DNA from 3 places in the Mycobacterium sp. NPDC003323 genome. Region 3 is predicted to be linked to each of the others. Evidence: predicted binding sites of a transcription regulator. Region 3 holds the regulator's gene; each other region holds the start of a gene.
What was found. Region 3 encodes LexA, which represses DNA repair genes until DNA is damaged. Its sites were predicted from a motif close to CGAACANNTGTTCG; they were not measured.
Positions count from the first base shown of each region.

Region 1: a site for LexA is predicted at 1,645-1,658, ahead of ACWDUN_RS02730 (DUF222 domain-containing protein). Genes of this name have one in related genera too.
Region 2: a site for LexA is predicted at 1,955-1,968, ahead of ACWDUN_RS24080 (DUF222 domain-containing protein). Genes of this name have one in related genera too.

Region 1 is NZ_JBSFSB010000001.1:625,132-628,407, reverse strand. It holds gene ACWDUN_RS02735 (thioesterase family protein) at 1-110, shown strand, start outside; gene ACWDUN_RS02730 (DUF222 domain-containing protein) at 167-1,492, opposite strand; gene ACWDUN_RS02725 (cytochrome P450) at 1,787-3,043, opposite strand; gene ACWDUN_RS02720 (TetR/AcrR family transcriptional regulator) at 3,129-3,276, shown strand, end outside.
Region 2 is NZ_JBSFSB010000014.1:79,641-82,916, forward strand. It holds gene ACWDUN_RS24075 (universal stress protein) at 1-208, shown strand, start outside; gene ACWDUN_RS24080 (DUF222 domain-containing protein) at 217-1,950, opposite strand; gene ACWDUN_RS24085 (SCO6745 family protein) at 2,163-2,921, shown strand; gene ACWDUN_RS24090 (LysR substrate-binding domain-containing protein) at 2,922-3,276, opposite strand, start outside.
Region 3 is NZ_JBSFSB010000001.1:797,673-800,948, reverse strand. It holds gene ACWDUN_RS03590 (TetR/AcrR family transcriptional regulator) at 1-26, opposite strand, end outside; gene ACWDUN_RS03585 (oxygenase MpaB family protein) at 173-1,114, shown strand; gene ACWDUN_RS03580 (DoxX family protein) at 1,111-1,527, shown strand; gene lexA (transcriptional repressor LexA) at 1,592-2,266, shown strand; gene ACWDUN_RS03570 (sunset domain-containing protein) at 2,267-3,276, opposite strand, start outside.

The DNA of each region.
Region 1 (3,276 bases), 170 kb from region 3:
CCGATGGGATCGGCACCACGCTGGGCACGCTGTTCGACGAACAGGGCCCGGTCGGCGCAATCCAGCAGTCGGTGCTGGTGCGCCGCCGCGCGCCTGCTGCATCGGGCTGAGCCGGCCGCCCCGGCGGGGTCACTGTGTAGTTGTCAAGGTGCACTGAGGCTTTGGGTTATGCGGCGGCCGGTAGGTCGGTCATGGTGCGGCGGGCATGCGAGCGCAGGTGCGCTGGTTGTGGTCCGGTCGGGTCGTGGGGTGGGATGAACCATGGGTGGCGGTCGGGGCCGAGGTAGACCTGCCAGCCACCGTGATGGATCTGGGTGTGGTGGTAGCGGCAGAGCAGCACCCCGTTGTCCAGACTCGTCTCGCCCCCGGCGCCCCACGGCTTAATGTGGTGGGCGTCGCACCACGACACCGGCCGCCCACACCCCGGATGCGCACAGCCCTTGTCCCGTATCCCCAACGCTTTACGGATCGCAGGAGTGAACAGGCGCTCGCTGCGCCCGACATCGAGTGGCACCCCGGTGTGATCCACGACCACCGAGGTCAGCGTGGAGTCACACGCGATCAGATCGGCGGTGGCGGTGCTGATCGGGCCACCGAAACCCAGCCTGTCGACGTCTTCGTCGCCGGCCGCTGCAGCGTTCGGCCGGATCAGCGTGACGTGCGGCAGCACGCCACCGGACATCGGTCGCGTCGACTGCGACAAGTAGGTGCGCAGAATCTGCCCGATCGCGTCGCCGCGACGCCTACCGATCGGGCGCGGATCCGGTGAGCCGTCCGGCAGCGGGACGGGCCTACACAACGGATCCAACGCCGCACACAATTCCTCCCCGGTCCCCACATCCAGATCCAACGAGGCCTCGAATCGGCCTTCGCCGTTCTGGACCAGGGTCATCTCATTGAGGTCGGCGTCCTCGGCCACCGGCACCGGCCTTTCCCCCACCGGCTGTGCCGCGGTCTTATCGATGGCGATCGCGCGGGCCTTCGAGTCCACCTGAGCCGGGGTGATCTGAATCATCAGCTTGCGCACCACGCTGGCGCGGTCCTGCTCGGACAACTCGACGCGGCGCTCGATATGGGCCACACCTTTACCGACCGCGTCGACGAACTCGATGCCCAACCCACCCACGCGCTGGGACCGCGTCAACGCCGGCATCGACGACGCCGCGCGTCCCACCCGTGCCGCGCGCTGCGCGGCACCCGGCGACATCCCCAGCGCGGTGAGCAGATCCGCCCCGCTGCGCAGGCGTTTGCGCGCCGGCACCCCGAGCCGCTCCGCCGCCGCCACCGCAGAAGCGATCACGTGATCGAAAAGGTTGCGGGCCGTCACCGCGGCCGTCAGCACCGCCAACAGCGGCACCTCATCAACCACCTTCCGCGGACAGTCCAGCAGATGAAACAACGTCCGCCCGACATCATCATCATTTGGCGGAACAGACGGTGCGAGATCGTCGATCAACGCATCAATGAAAGAACTCAAATCGGTGGCGTCCATCCCGGGACCCAACCTTTCGGACAAGGCCAACACACACTCGCCCCCAAAGGGGCACCACGGCTCAGACAAACCCTCGTCAGGGTCGTCGAACCTCTTCGGCGACCCGTAGCCGCCGACACGGGCTCACCTGGAGAGTGGGAGCCACTTCGCTTCGAACTTGTGTTCGATCCTACGCCGAATCTGGGCACCGTGCAACAAAATTCCGAGACGAGAATTGGTGGGAAATTGTGCATCAGGACATCGGTGACACTTCGAATGGTCTTGGTAGCGACACTTCCCCACCGCACCTCCGACTCAGCCCACATACGCGGGCAACCGCTTGATGCCATGCACGAAGCTGCTGTACAACAAGTCCGGCGCACCGAACTCGATCGTCGTCAGTCGGGTGAGCAGCTCCCGAAAGATGTTGCGCAGTTCGCATTTCGCCAGCTGATTGCCCAGGCAGAAGTGCGGGCCGCCGGCGCCGAAACCCACCTGCGGATTCGGCGCCCGGCTCAGGTCGAAGGTGTGCGGGTCGGTGAACACCCGCTCATCACGGTTGGCCGAGCAGTAGAACAACCCCACCTTGTCCCCCGCGCTGATCTGCTGACCGGCCACCTCGACATCCTCGGTGGCGAATCTCGCGAATTGCAGCACGGGCGTCGACCAGCGCACGAACTCCTCGGTGGCCATCCCGATACGCGCGTCGAAATCATCCATCAGCCAATCTCTTTGGCCAGGATTCGCGGCGAGCGCCAGCATGGCATGGGTGGTGGTCTGCTTGGTGGTGTCGTTACCGGCCGAGGCCAGCAGCATCAGGAATGCCCCGATCTCCTCGTCGGTGAGCCGACGCCCGTCCACCTCCGCGTCGACGATGCTGGTCATCAGATCGTCCCCGGGATTGGCGCGACGGAACTTGGCCAGCTCGACACCGGTGTTCGAGATCAGCATGATCTCGTTGATGGTGTCCATCGCCCGCTCTTCGAGCGTCGAGTAATCGTCATCGCTCATGCTGAACAGTTTCTCGGCGGCCGCGGCCAGCGCCGGCTGATCGGCCTTGGGCACGCCCAGCATGTCGCTGATGGTCATCATCGGCAGCTTGGCGGCGCAGTCGTGCACGAAGTCGATGTCACCGGCTCCGATCAGTTCGTCGACGATCGCCACCGCGTTGTCGTGGATCTGCTCCTCGATCCTGCGCACATTGCGCGGTGTGAACGCCGAGCTGATCAACCGCCGGTAGGTGGTGTGCTCGGGCGGATCCATCATGAGGAAGAACGTGGCGAACTTCTGCATCTCGGCAGGCATCGGGTCCAGCGCCACACCCCGAGTCGAGGTGAACAGATGCGGGTTCTGGCTGACGAACTGCAGATCGGCACGCCGCGTCACCGCCCAGAATCCGGGCTCCTCCAGATCGAAAAGGGTCGGTAGCGGCGGATGCCAGCTCAATCCGTCCAGCGCCCTCAGCTGGGCGAAAGTCTGATCCCGAACGTCGAAGGGCTGACTCCAGAATCCGTGCGACGTGATGTCGAACGGACTGTATTCGCGTGCCCGCGGGGCGCTGGCGACTGTCACGGCGATTCCCTCCTGGGGCTGGCGACGGCGATGTCGCGACAGAGATGAGCGTGACAGTACGAAGATAATTTGTAAAGCTGATGCCATGTCCCAGGTGACCACGCGTGAGCGGATCCTCGCCGCCACCGCCGAGGTGCTGGGCAACTACGGGATGACCAAACTCAGCCTGTCGGAGGTCGCGCTGCAGGCGGGTGTGTCCCGTCCCACGTTGTATCGATGGTTCGCCTCCAAGG
Region 2 (3,276 bases), on a different contig from region 3:
GTGCGGTGTCGAGTTCGAGCTCCGCCAGCCCGTCGGGGTCGACGCCGTGGACGAACTGCTGACCGCGATGGACCGCCCCGAGGCCGAGCTGTTGGTGGTGGGCATCCGCCATCGCAGCCCGGTGGGCAAGCTGCTGCTCGGCAGTGTCGCGCAGAAACTCATCCTGGAATGCGCGAAACCGGTGCTGGCGGTCAAGCCCTCCGAGTGACACGACGCTCACCCTGATTCCTCCTCGGGATAGTCCTCCCGTTTGAGGAGTTCTTCGGGGTGGAAGTGGTGGTTGATGGTGTCTTGGCCGGTGTCCATCAGCGGTGGTGGGTGCCAGTGCACGCGTCCGGTGGTGGGGTCGATGCGGGTGGTCCAGCCCAGTTCGGCGAGTTGGTTGTCGGGCCCGCAGCCCAGTCCGAGGGTGTCGGCGTCGGTGAGCCCGCCGTTAGCCCAGCTGGGGTCGGCGTGATGGGCCTGGCAGTGGTTGGCGCATTTCGTGCAGCCGGGTCGGGTGCAGCCGCGGTCGCGGTTGTACAGCAGTAGGCGTTGGGCCTTGGTGGCCAGGCGTTTGGTGCGGCCCATGTAGAGCGGTTCGGCGGTGTGTTGTCGATACACCACCAAATAGTGGTGGGCATGCTCGGCCAGCCGAATCAGGTCCGGCATCGGCATCAAGGTGCCGGTCCCGGTGACCGCGATCCCGGCCCCGGACTCCAACTCACCCAGCGTGGTCGACACCACGACGGTGACGGGGAGCCCGTTGTGCTGGCCCAGGCGCCCGGAGGCGAGGATCTCGCGTAGCACGGCTTTGAGGGCGTCGTGTTGGCGCTGGGCTTGGGTGCGGGTGTCGCGGTAGGCGGGGCCGGTCAGCGGCGGCAGCGATGGTGGCGGGGTGGCTGCGGCTGCGGCGGCGGCCTCGACCGCGTCGATCCGCTCGGCGAGCTCGTCGAAGGTGGTGGGCAGCGGTAGCTGTTCCCACACCGACGCCGGATCATCACACGGTGCGGGCGGTGAGGACGGTGGGTTGTGCGGCTCGGGTTGCGCCTCGGCATCGTTCTGCGGCGCCTGCGCTTCAGCGGCAGCCGTCTCTGCGTCCGCTTCCGCGTCGGATGCGGGAGTTGCCTGCGCTTCCGACTCGGCTTCGGCGTCGCTCGCCGGCGGTGCCGGTTCAGTGCCCGGCGCTGCCGGCTCGTCAGCTTCAGCCTCCGGCTCCGGCTCGGGGTTGGCCGGTGAGTCCGGGTCCTCGGGATTGTTGACCCCGGGACGGGCCCAGGTGTCATTCACCGTACCCAGATAGGCCGCCAGCTCCGGATCCACCCAGCCGGTGATCCGGGTCAACCCGTCGGCATCCTGCTGACCGATGCTGATACCGCGCTTGTGGCGCACGATATCGGGGCCCGAGCCATTCTGATTCATCAGATACAGCGCGGACACCGCGGTGGCGTGCACCGTCTCGGGCGGGCTGCTCTGGGCCAGCGGCATCAGGATGGCCTCCAACTCCGCACATTCGGCGGCATCGACATACTTGGCCGCCAGGCGCACCGCCTCGGCGATCACCGCCACATGACCCTCACCGATAGCCCCCTGCGCCAACGCCTGGGCGCACAACCCCAACGCCGGCTCCAGCGTCTGCCCGGTGATCGACTGCCTGGGGGCCAGTTCTTCGGCGCGGCGCACCCGGCGCGCGGCCTCGCGCCCGGACAGTCGCATCCGGGTGCCCAGCACATCGGCCCAGTTCTTGCCGCCGATCTCATGCGCGCTCGCCCGCGCCATCAACGCCGCCAGGATCCGGTGATCGACCGCCTCATCCTGGCGGGCGCGTTCCTCGCGTTCGGACTGCAACGCCAACAACTCGGCGGTGTCGAACACCGAGAAATCAGCATCCAACAACGCCTTCACCGACGCGGCACGATCACAGACCGCGGCGGCCACCGCGTCCCGAGACTGCACCACATCCGACTTCATGACCCGAACATACGTACGACCACCGACAAACCAGGCCGGAATGTGACACGAGATGCCAACGGGGCCAGAGAAATTCGTGTCGCTCGAATGTCGCTCGCCAAGCGGGACAATCCAGCAGCAGCCGGTCCTTCACGCGATAGGTGGGCCGCGCCCGTCGGCAGGCGTCTAGTGTTCGATTGCGTACCCGCCGGCCCCAGCCAGGAGAAGCCTCGATGACCGACACCGATCTGGTCCACGCCACCGCGACCGCGGGGGCATCCATCGAACAGGCAGTCGCCGTCTTCATGCTGCACCCCGAGACCTATCAGGCAAGCGTGGCCAACGGATACCAGAACCCGTTGGCCGGGTATGTCGCCGGTCGCGGTGGCGTGCTCGGTGATGTCACCGGCGCGACCGTCGCCGCGGTGTTCGCGGTATTCGAACCCACCGGCCTCGCGACCATGTGGGACGAGGGTGTCGCCGTGCGCGGCGCCGCCGGCGCCGCCGAGGTGTACTGGGACCAGGCCGCCGATTTCGGGCGCAAGTACCTCGCCGACGCCCACGGTCTGGAACGCATCGCCGAGTTGGGGGAGAAGCTCATCGCGGCGGCGCCGACCGCGGCCTCTCCGTTGTTCACGGGGTGGCGCACGATGCCGCTGGCCGAGGACGCCCCGGCCCGCGTCCTGCAGGTCATGTTCGTGCTGCGCGAACTGCGCGCCGGACTGCATTTCAACGCACTCAGCCTCAGCGATGTCACGCCGATCGAGGCGCACATGCTCAACAAGGGGCCGCAATACGCGGCGATGTTCGGCTGGCCGAAACCGTTCCCCGACGGCGCGGACAAGAAGGACCGCTATGACGAGGCGGAGCAGATGACCAATCGGCGGATGGCCGAACTCGTGCGCGCCGCCCTGGATCCCGCGGAGGCCGAGGAACTGGCCGAGCTCTGCACAGCGGCGCTGGCCACGCTCAAGGCCAATGTGCCCGGCTGATCACAGACGTTCGCGCAGGAATCCCAACAGCCGCCGGCCGACGGCGGAGGCCGCCGTCGGCCCCCACGCCAGCGCGATATCGCGCCGAAATCCGGCCGGACTCAAGGCGACCTCCGCGGTGCCGCCGGCGATGCGGCCGTCATGCGGAAGCAGCGCGACGCCCAGTCCGCGGCCGATCAGCTCGCGGATGGTCGCGAACTCCGTGATCTCCACCGTCACCGCTGGATCGAATCCGGCTGACCTGCACCATTGTTCGGTGAGCTGTCGCAAGTTGTAACTCGCGGGATTGGCGATGAAGGTTTCGTCACGCAACTCCGTCAAGCGAATCCGGCGGCGCGTGCCGAGTCGGTGCCCG
Region 3 (3,276 bases):
GCAGTGTCCACAATTTTTGCGACCATCTCCCTCGAACGCTCCTGCTTCGGTGCCTTTCGATGCCGTGACGTGCTTTTATCGGCAGCCAATGCAGCCTCCTAACGCGACTTGAATGCGACCGATAGGTCATATTAGCGTCGCTGCCCCAAGCCTTGAGGAGGTGCGCGCAGTCATGACTGCCACCACGGATCTACCCGTTCACGATGCCGAAGACGCCGGCCGGCCCGAGCTGGTCCCGCTGGACTCACTGACCGCCGAGCACACCGGGCGCTGGACGTTTCTCATCGTCGACGGGGCGGCGTTCATGATGCAGGCCATGGAGCCGGTGATCGCCGAGATCACCGGCCGCTACTCGGCGGCCTTCCACGGCGACCCGGGTGGCCGCGCGATCCGCTCCGTCGACTCGGTGCTGCGGTGGACCTACGGCGGCACCGAGGCCGTCGCCGAGGGCAACCGGGTGCGCGCCATGCACCAGCCGATCACCATGCGCAGCGCCGCCGACGGCAAGCAGATCAGCGCACTGAACCCGCAGTCCTATCAGTGGGTGATCGCCACCGGCTACATCGTCACGGCCCAGGGCGGCCGGCTGCTGGTGGGGCGTGAGTTCACCGCCGACGAGAAGGCCGAGTTGCTACGCGACAACCGCCGACTGGCCCGGCTGTTGCACGTGCCGATGCGCGACTACCCGCAGACCCCGGCCGAGATGGATGCCTACTTCGAGTCCTGGATCGACAGGCTGGAAGCCACCCCGCAGGCACTGCAACTGATCGGCGAGATGAAGACCGGCAAGGTCGACCTGCCGCCATCGGTGCCCGCGCTCCTGCGCCCGCTGGCGCGCCGGATCCTGCGCCCCGGGCTGCGGCTGAATTACCTCTCGGTGGTGGGGCTGCTCGATCCGCGGTTGCGCGCGAAGCTCGGCGTCACCTGGAGCACGGCCGAAGAGCGTGAACTGCAGCGCATCTACACCGTCATCCGCACGGCCTACCGGATCCTGCCGGATCGGCTGACCTATTTCCCGCTGGCCTATCACGCCCGCAAGCATCACGAGTGCCTGGAGAAGATGAAGCAGCGCCAGCAGAAGTCCTTCGCCTACAACCTGCCCGGTGCCCGATGAGTGAGGTGCCCGCACCGCCGCCCACCACCCGCGCGCGCAGCATCGCCCGCCTGACGCTTGCCGGCGCGATGATCTTCGCCGGCCTCAGCCACCTGTTCTGGGCCCGTGAAGAGTTTCAGGCTCAGGTGCCGAAGTGGGTTCCGATGGATGCCGACGGTGTCGTGATGGCCTCCGGTGGCGTCGAGATCACCCTCGGCGTCGGCCTGGCCCTGCTGCGACGCGACCGCGTCCTGGTCGGCCGGCTGCTGGCGGCGTTCTTCGTGCTGATCTTCCCGGGCAACATCGCGCAGTACCTCAACCATGCCGACGGTTTCGGCCTCGACACCGACACCAAGCGCCTGGTCCGGTTGTTCTTCCAGCCGGTGCTGATCGCCTGGGCGCTGTGGTCGACCGGGATCCCGCGACGCCGATGAAGACACGCGACACGCCTCGAACACATGTTTGATTATCGGTGCGGCGGCGACTACATTCAGCCCCATGAGCGACAGCAGCGACACCCCTGAGGCACGCTCCGGCCTGACCGAGCGTCAGCGCACCATTCTCGAGGTCATCCGCACCTCGGTGACCACCCGTGGCTATCCACCGAGCATCCGGGAGATCGGCGACGCCGTCGGACTCACGTCCACCTCGTCGGTCGCCCACCAGCTGCGCACCCTGGAACGCAAGGGCTATCTGCGGCGCGATCCCAATCGCCCACGCGCGGTGGACGTCCGCGGCGCCGACGACACCGTGACGCCGATCGTCGCGACCGACGTCGCGGGCTCCGACACACTGCCGGAGCCGACCTTCGTCCCGGTGCTCGGACGCATCGCCGCGGGCGGACCGATCCTGGCCGAGGAGGCCGTCGAGGATGTCTTCCCGCTGCCCCGCGAGTTGGTCGGCGAGGGTTCACTGTTCCTGCTGAAGGTGGTCGGCGAGTCGATGGTCGACGCGGCGATCTGCGACGGCGACTGGGTCGTCGTCCGTCAGCAGAACGTGGCCGACAACGGCGATATCGTCGCCGCGATGATCGACGGCGAGGCCACCGTGAAGACCTTCAAGCGGACCAAGGGCCAGGTGTGGCTGATGCCGCACAACCCGGCGTTCGAACCGATCGACGGTAACGACGCCGTGGTGCTCGGCAAGGTCGTCACCGTGATCCGCAAGGTCTGATCAGTCGGCCCGCACGAAACCGTTCGCGCGGGCGAACTCCTCACTGGCGAACCAGATCTCGGCCTCGGTATCGCGGTAGCCGCGGCTGCCCGGCGCCCAGTACAGACCCGTCTTGGTGTCCGCCTTGATCGGATAACCCTCGGGGGCCCGGTAGCGGTCGGTGGTGGCCAGCCGCATGGACGTCCAACCGGCGTCTTCGGCCTCGTCGTCCGGTGCCGCCGCCGCGTGCCGGCCGCTGGGGACCTCGGGCTCGTAGGACGGCAGCGGCGGGACCCCGACCACCGCGGTCGGCGGCTCGACGTCGAGTTCGGGTACCGACGGCTCCGGCGGCAGCGTTTCGATGCGGGTGGGCGCGGTGTCCACCGCGTCCTCGTCGAACACCGGCTCCTGCGGTGCTTCCGCCGGCTCCGGCTCAGCGCCGTATTCGGGCTCAGCGCCGTATTCGGGCTCGTCGCCGTATTCGGGCTCGTCGACGTACTCGGCGTCGACGAAATCGTCCCGATCGTCGTCGTCGAGATCCTCGCCGAGATCGTCGGTGAAGTCGTCGGCGGGACGGGCACCGGCCTCGGCCGAACGCTTGGCATACGGCGGGGTCTCGCCGACCGGCGGCACCAGCGCCCACGGGCTCTGCGCACTCTGCTGCTCGTAACCACCGTCGTGCAGCACGCCGGTCTCGGGTTCCGCGTCGCGGCGGGCGTCGGGACCGTCATAGCCGTCATAACCGTCGTAGCGGTCCTCGTAGCCGCCGTAACCCCGGTCGTAGTCCTCGAATCGGTCGTCGCGGGAGCGCCGATTGCGCAGCACCGCAACGGCGATCACCGCGATCAGGCCGACCAGCGGGATCAGGCCGAGCAGCCACCACCAGCGCCACGTGTACCACTTGTCACCGTCACCGCCCGACGCCGCCTCGGGTGCGGCCGACGGGTTCTGCGGCGCCTCCGCGCCGGGCACCTGCAGACCGGTCAACTGCGATTGCAGGCCGGCCGGCTCGGTGCTGAACTGATTGGTGG